Regions from separate parts of the Pseudomonas sp. MRSN 12121 genome, predicted to be linked through region 1. Evidence: riboswitches for the same ligand, from Rfam matches in the RefSeq annotation. Region 1 holds a riboswitch; the other holds the start of a gene.
What was found. Region 1 has a riboswitch for cobalamin ahead of TO66_RS19265 (CbtB-domain containing protein). Riboswitches for the same ligand answer to the same signal wherever they lie in the genome.
Positions count from the first base shown of each region.

Region 1 (3,852 bases):
GGTAGTCCTCCGGCAACTGCCGGGCCGCTTCGGCCAGCAGCGCCAGGCTGGAGTCGCCGCTGCACAGGATCACCAGCTCGGCGGGGGTTTGTCCCAGGTCGGCAATGTTGTCATCCGACACGAAACCGCCGGGCTGGGTCCTGAGCAGGTGCATGGCTTACACGCTGAGCGCGGCGCGCAGTTGCGCCTCGAGTTGCACCGCGTCCAGCTCCTGGCCGATCAGCACCAGGCGCGTGGTACGCGCCTCATCGGCGCCCCACTTGCGGTCGAAGTGCTTGTCGAAACGCGTGCCCACGCCCTGGATCAGCAGGCGCATCGGCTTGTTGGGGATCGCCGCAAAACCCTTGACCCGCAGGATACCGTGCTTGACCACCAGTTGCGTCAGGGCGTCCAACAGCAGGCTTTCGTCGGCCTCGGGCAGTTCGATGGAGATGGAGTCGAAGGCGTCGTGATCATGATCATCGTGGTCGTCGCCGTCATGGTGATGGTCATGGTGGCTGTGACGGCCGTCGATGTGCTCTTCCGAACCGTTGCCCAGACCCAGCAGCACGTCCAGCGGCAGGCGGCCGCTGCTGGCCTCGATGACTTTCACTGCCGGCGGCAGCTCCTCGGCCACTTCCAGGCGCACCTTGGCCAGGTCGGCCGGGCTGATCAGGTCGGCCTTGTTGAGAATTACCAGGTCGGCACTGGACAGTTGGTCGGCGAACAATTCGTGCAGCGGCGACTCATGGTCCAGGTTCGGATCGAGCTTGCGCTGGGCGTCGACCTGGTCCGGGAAGGCGGCAAACGTGCCGGCGGCCACGGCCGGGCTGTCGACCACGGTGATCACCGCGTCGACGGTGCAGGCGCTGCGGATTTCCGGCCACTGGAAAGCCTGGACCAGGGGTTTGGGCAGGGCCAGGCCGGAGGTTTCGATGAGGATATGGTCGAGGTCGCCACGACGCGCCACCAACTCGCGCATCACCGGGAAGAACTCCTCCTGCACGGTGCAGCACAGGCAGCCGTTGGCCAGCTCGAAGACCCGGCCGAGCGCTTCTTCCTCGGTGCAGCCGATGGAGCACTGTTTGAGGATCTCGCCATCGATGCCCAGCTCGCCGAACTCGTTGACGATCACCGCGATGCGCCGGCCCTGGGCGTTATCCAGCATGTGCCGCAGCAAGGTGGTCTTACCCGAGCCGAGAAAGCCGGTGACGATGGTGACGGGAAGTTTGGCCAGTGTTTTCATCGGATGCCCTTTGGCAAGGTGGCGGGCATACGGGACGAGACCGCGCAGGCAGGTGCACGGAAGAGTTCGCCACCGGATCACCCCGCCCGGTTGTAGTGAGAATCGGGTCCGAGGCAGGTCTCCTGGCTGACGGCGCGCCGGTCGTTCGACTGGCGAACGATGCGCCTTCCCGCCGCCTGGCAGTGGCCTTGCATCGTTCATCACCGTTTACAGTTGCGGGGGCAGCCGCGGCTTACCGCGTTCCCGTCTTAGCTTCGGCAGACGCCGAAGAACCTCGAAAGCGCAAGGCTACGCAGAGCTTGCAGGCCGGTCAATGTCCATGCCGCGCCGGGACCTGCGAAAACGAGAACCCTTGCCAATTGACGCCCCTCCCTCGCCCATGCTCTCCTACACGCCTTGTTACGGGTGCCCTTCACAGGGTGAAACGGGAAACCGGTGCGTCACAGGCCCAAGGCCTTGATCAGTCCGGTGCTGCCCCCGCAACGGTAAGCGAGCGAAGAATCAGATCCACTGTGCCAGCAGTCCGGCATGGGAAGGCGATTCTTGCAGGCCAGGCGCCAGCCCCGCCCCTCGCGAGCCCGGAGACCGGCCCGCCATACAGTCATGACAACCCGCGGTGGGCGGGCGCTGTTGATTCCCCGCGGGCCTGTCTCGCGGGGTTTTGCTGCGCTCGATCCAACCGCTGACACCCCAGAGGGAAGCGCCATGTCGAGCATCAGCAGCACCAGCCACTCCGCCAGCACCACGACCACCCTGAGCCAACGCCTGATCGCCGCCATCGGTGCCTCGGTCCTGGGCGCGTGCCTTGTGTATTTCGCCGGTTTCTCGCACATCGAAGCGGTGCACAACGCCGCCCACGATACCCGCCACAGCGCCGCCTTCCCTTGCCACTGAGGCCTGTCGAGATGATCAAGCGTATCGCGCACACCGCGGGTTTCGCCGGCTTGCTGGCCGCCCTGCTGCTGACCCTGCTGCAGAGCTTCTGGGTCGCCCCGCTGATCCTCCAGGCGGAAACCTACGAGAAGGCCCCCGCCGTCGAAACGCATGAACATGCCGCCGGCACCGCCGCCCATAGCCACGACGCCGAAGCCTGGGAGCCGGAAGACGGCTGGCAGCGCGTGCTGTCCACCACCGGCGGCAACCTGGTGGTCGCCGTGGGCTTCGCCCTGATGCTGGCCGGCCTCTACACCCTGCGCGCACCTAATCGCACGTCCCAGGGCCTGCTCTGGGGCCTGGCCGGTTATGCGACCTTCTGCCTGGCACCGACTCTAGGCCTGCCGCCCGAGCTGCCCGGCACCGCCGCCGCAGACCTGACGCAACGGCAGATCTGGTGGGTCGGCACCGCCGCCTCCACCGCCGTCGGTATCGCCCTGATCGTGTTCGCCGGCCACTGGCTGCTGAAGGTGCTGGGCGTGGCCATTCTCGCCGTGCCGCACCTGATCGGCGCGCCGCAGCCGGAAGTGCATTCGATGCTCGCTCCGGAGGCCCTGGAAGCGCAGTTCAAGATCGCCTCGCAGCTGACCAACGCCGCGTTCTGGATGGCCCTGGGCCTGATCAGCGCCTGGCTGTTCCGCCGCAAGGGCGACGATCGGTACAGCGCATGACCGACGCCGGCACCATGCCGACCCTGGTGGTCGGCCTGGGCTGCCAGCGGGGCTGCCCGGTGGAAATCTTGCGCGCCCTGCTCGACCGGACTTTGAGCACCCACCGGTTCGAGCGCGCTCAGATCAGGGCGCTGGCCAGCATCGACCTGAAACGCGAGGAACCCGCCCTGCTGGCCCTGGCCGCCGAACTGGAGGTGCCCCTGGGCTGTTTCAGCAGCCAGCAGCTGGCGCCTTATGCCCCGCAGCTCAGTCATCGTTCAACGCTTGCCTATGAGCACACGGGGTGCTATGGGGTCGCCGAAAGCGCGGCCCTGGCCCTGGCCGAACACCTGGCCCGGCGCCCGCCGAAACTGCTGGTGCCGCGGCAAAAATGCCCCCAGGCGACCCTCGCCTTGGCCTGCGCCGGGTAAATCTTCGATAATCCCCGCCGCTGATCATGAGCAATCTTCATCTGTGAGGTTGCATCGCCCCTTTTTTCCCAGGAGAACGCCATGACCGTCTTTTTTATCGGCGCAGGTCCCGGCGACCCGGAACTGATCACCGTCAAGGGCCAGCGGCTGATCCGCAGTTGCCCGGTCATCCTCTATGCCGGCTCCCTGGTGCCCGAAGCCGTGCTGCAGGGGCATCGCGCCGAATTAGTGGTCAACAGCGCCGAATTGCACCTGGAGCAGATTGTCGAGCTGATCGCACAGGCCCATGCCAAGGGCCAGGACGTGGCCCGGGTACACTCCGGCGACCCGAGCCTGTATGGCGCCATCGGCGAGCAGATCCGCCATCTGCGCGAGTTGGGCATTCCCTTCGAGATCGTCCCCGGCGTAACCGCCACCGCGGCCTGCGCGGCCTTGCTCGGCGCCGAGCTGACGTTGCCGGACGTGGCCCAGAGCGTGATTCTCACCCGCTACGCCGACAAGACGTCGATGCCCGCCGGTGAAGAATTCGCCAGCCTGGCCGCTCATGGCACCACCATGGCCATCCACCTGGGGGTCAACCATCTGCCGAAGATAGTCGCCGACCTGCTGCCCC
Region 1 covers NZ_CP010892.1:4,255,367-4,259,218, forward strand. The annotation lists gene cobN (cobaltochelatase subunit CobN) at 1-154, opposite strand, end outside; gene cobW (cobalamin biosynthesis protein CobW) at 158-1,225, opposite strand; cobalamin riboswitch at 1,320-1,517, opposite strand; cobalamin riboswitch at 1,612-1,834, shown strand; gene TO66_RS19265 (CbtB-domain containing protein) at 1,931-2,119, shown strand; gene TO66_RS19270 (CbtA family protein) at 2,131-2,829, shown strand; gene TO66_RS19275 (cobalamin biosynthesis protein) at 2,826-3,239, shown strand; gene cobM (precorrin-4 C(11)-methyltransferase) at 3,321-3,852, shown strand, end outside.

Region 2 (3,852 bases), 870 kb from region 1:
TCGAGGCTCGCACCATAGGTAAAGGCAAAGGCTTCGTCGCGGGCCACGGCAATGCGCACGCCGGCCAGCAATGGCTCGACGACAGGCACCGGCGGTGCGGCGAACTCGACGGCCGGCGGCAGGGCCACCTGGCAACTGTCGGCCAGGGCCGCGGCGGCCGCGTCGAGGCGCAGGTCCAGGTCGTTGAGTTCACTGGCCTGCACCAACCCCAGGTGACGACTGGGCAGTTCGATCCCGGTTTCCCGCGACAAGGCGCCGTACCAGCGCAGGCCTTCGGTCAGGCTACCTTCGAGCAACTGCGCATGACGCAGCGTGCCGACCCGGTTGGCCAGCACGCCGGCGAACGGCAGGTCCGGCTGATAACGCGCCAGCCCCAGCGCCAGGGCACCGAAGGTCTGGGCCATCGCCGTGCCGTCGATCACCGCCAGCACCGGCACCCCGAAATGCCGCGCCAGGTCGGCGCTGGACGGCGTACCGTCGAACAGCCCCATCACGCCTTCGATCAGGATCAGGTCCGCCTCGCCCGCGGCTTCCCACAGCAGGCGCCGGCTCTCCTGCTCGCCGACCATCCACATGTCCAGCTGGTACACCGGGGCGCCGCTGGCGCGCTCGAGGATCATCGGGTCGAGAAAGTCCGGTCCGCACTTGAAGACCCGCACCTTGCGCCCCTGGTTGCGATGCAGGCGGGCGAGCGCGGCGGTCACGGTGGTCTTGCCCTGGCCGGAAGCCGGCGCGGCAATCAGTACCGCGGGGCAATGACGGGCATCCCTCACAGTTCGACGCCCTTCTGAGCCTTGATCCCGGCCTGGAAGGCGTGCTTGACCATGCCCATCTCGGTGACGGTGTCGGCCAGTTCGATCATCTGCGGCTGGGCGCCGCGACCAGTCACCACCACATGCTGCATGGGCGGGCGGGCCTGAAGATCGCCGAGCACCTGGTCCAGGTCGAGATAACCGTGCTTGAGGGCAATGTTCAGCTCATCGAGCACCACCAGGCCGATTCCCGGGTCACGCAGCAGCTCCCGGGAAACCGCCCAGGCCGCTTCGGCCGCGGCGATGTCGCGCTGGCGGTCCTGGGTTTCCCAGGTGAAGCCTTCGCCCATCACATGGAAACGCACCTGCTCCGGGAAACGCCGGAAAAACAGCTCCTCGCCCGTGCTGTTGCGGCCCTTGATGAACTGCACCACGCCACATTGCATACCGTGGCCCATGGCCCGCGCGAGCATGCCGAAGGCCGAGCTGCTCTTGCCCTTGCCGTTGCCGGTCAGCACCAGCAACAGCCCGCACTCGTTCGGCGAATTGGCGATGCGTTCGTCGATCACGGCTTTTTTGCGTTGCATGCGCGCCAGATGGCGTTCGTCACGATCGGGGGACTCAGTCATGGGGCAGCTCTCCGTTGGGGCTGGATAACGGGGGGCAGGCATAGGAATAGACGGCGCAAGCCTGGCATCGCCCACCGTGATGCCGTTGGATGGATCAGGCCGGTCTCCGGGCTTGTGAGTGGCGTGGATGCCCAACTGCGCGCCTTCCCATGTCGACCATCGACACAGTGGCATCGAGCGCAGTCTTGACTCATTTACCGTTGCGGGGGCAGCGCCGGAATCGTCATGTGCGCCTATCGGCACGGGGACTCACCGGCTTCCCTGTTTCACTCTGTCGACCCACGGCCACAGAGCACCTGAAACAAGTCGCGAAGGTTAGAGGGTTGGGGGTGGAGCGTCAATGAAAGCCAGGGCCTGGCGAATCGGCGAATGACTGCAGATGGCAAACGCGACGCGAATCTTGTGCCACACTCAAGGCAGTGATATCAAATAGCCATATTCGCTTCAAAAAACTCCAAAATCTCAACAATAATAGGAAAAGTCCGATGCAAGGCATGATCATCAGCAATCCGAAACTGGAATTCCTGCGCCCTGCCCTGGAACGCTGGTTCGATTGCATCGACCGCTACAACTCCGTACGTGGCGATAACGAAAGCCCGTACTGGTTCGACGAAAAAGCCAACCTGGGACTGCTCTCCTCCGCGGCCTGGATGGCGGAAATGGTCACGCTGGAACATACCCCGAGCAAAAAGCAGCTCGAAGAAGGCAACCGCAACGGGCGCACCGACCTCTACATCGCCACTCAGGAAGAGCGCGTCTATATCCAGGCCACCCAGCGCTGGCCCCGAGTCAACAGCCTGCACCTGACCCAACCGTTGCTGGATGCCGCCAGCGATGCGAAAAAAGCCAGCTACCCCAGCGACCTGAGGCTCGGCTGCCTGTTCGTCACGCCGCAGAAGACCCAGCACAGCGCCACCCCGGAAGAACTGCAGGACATGGTCGACGATCTGCAAAAGGAACACTGCTGCGCCGTGGCCTGGTACTTCCCCTACGCCTATCGCAAATTGCGCAACGACACCGGCAACTACCACCCGGGCATTGCCGTACTGTTCAAGGAAGCTCACTGACACGGTTGAACCATCACCGGCCTGTGCTTCTCTATGACTACACCGACATCGTGCATTCATAGGGAAGTCAGCATGTTCAAGTTACGCTACGCCATTCTCATCACCGCCGCCGCAGGCCTCGCCGCCTGCGGCGAAAGCTCCAGCCTCCAAGTCTCCGATGGCACCGGGCCCTCGCCGAAACTGCCCGAGCCGAACAAGACCCTGATCCCGACCGTGAACATCGCCCCGGCGATCGGCTGGCCGCAAGGCGCCAAGCCGGTGGCCGCCGCCGGCACCCAGGTGGCGGCCTTCGCCGAGGGCCTGGACCATCCGCGCTGGCTGTATGTGCTGCCCAACGGCGACGTGCTGGTCGCCGAGACCAACGCTCCGCCCAAGCCCGATGACAGCAAGGGCATCCGCGGCTGGGTGATGGGCAAGGTCATGGGCCGCGCCGGGGCCGGCGTACCCAGCCCGAACCGCATCACCCTGCTGCGCGACAAGGACCATGACGGCGTGGCGGAAACCCGCACGGTGTTCCTGGACAACCTCAACTCCCCATTCGGCATGGCGCTCGTGGGCAACGACCTGTACGTCGCCGACACCGATCGGCTGCTGCGCTTCCCTTATCAGGAGGGGGATACCCGGATCAGCGCCCAACCGACCAAAGTGGTGGACCTGCCCGGCGGCACGCTGAACCATCACTGGACCAAAAACGTGATTGCCAGCCAGGACGGCAGCAAGCTGTACGTCACCGTCGGCTCCAACAGCAACGTCGGCGAGAACGGGCTGGACCAGGAAGAAGGCCGCGCGGCGATCTGGGAAGTCGATCGGGCCACCGGCCAGCAGCGGATTTTCGCCTCCGGTCTGCGCAACCCCAACGGCATGGCCTGGGAACCGCAAAGCGGGCAGCTATGGACCGCAGTCAACGAGCGCGACGAAATCGGCAGCGACCTGGTGCCGGACTACATCACTTCGGTCAAGGACGGCGCCTTCTATGGCTGGCCCTTCAGCTATTACGGCCAGCATGTGGACGTGCGCGTCACACCGCAGAATCCGGAACTGGTGGCCAAGGCCATCGCCCCGGACTACGCCGTCGGTCCGCATACCGCGTCCCTGGGCCTGGCATTCGCCGAAGGCAGCAAGCTGCCGGCGCCTTTCACCCAGGGTGCGTTCATCGGTCAGCACGGCTCCTGGAATCGCAAGCCCCACAGCGGCTACAAGGTGATTTTCGTGCCCTTCGCCAATGGCAAGCCGACAGGTCAACCCGTGGACGTGCTGACAGGCTTTCTGAGCGCGGACGAAAAAGCCATGGGCCGTCCGGTCGGCGTCGTGATCGACAAGCAAGGGGATCTGCTGGTGGCCGACGACGTCGGCAACAAGGTCTGGCGCGTGTCGGCGGCGGACAAACCGCAGGCTCAGTAAGGA
Region 2 covers NZ_CP010892.1:5,126,966-5,130,817, forward strand. The annotation lists gene TO66_RS23170 (cobyrinate a,c-diamide synthase) at 1-773, opposite strand, end outside; gene cobO (cob(I)yrinic acid a,c-diamide adenosyltransferase) at 770-1,381, opposite strand; cobalamin riboswitch at 1,461-1,696, opposite strand; gene TO66_RS23180 (hypothetical protein) at 1,867-2,448, shown strand; gene TO66_RS23185 (sorbosone dehydrogenase family protein) at 2,521-3,849, shown strand.
Region 2: it holds a riboswitch for cobalamin, as region 1 does, so the genes downstream of both, cobO (cob(I)yrinic acid a,c-diamide adenosyltransferase) here and TO66_RS19265 (CbtB-domain containing protein) in region 1, are expected to answer to the same signal.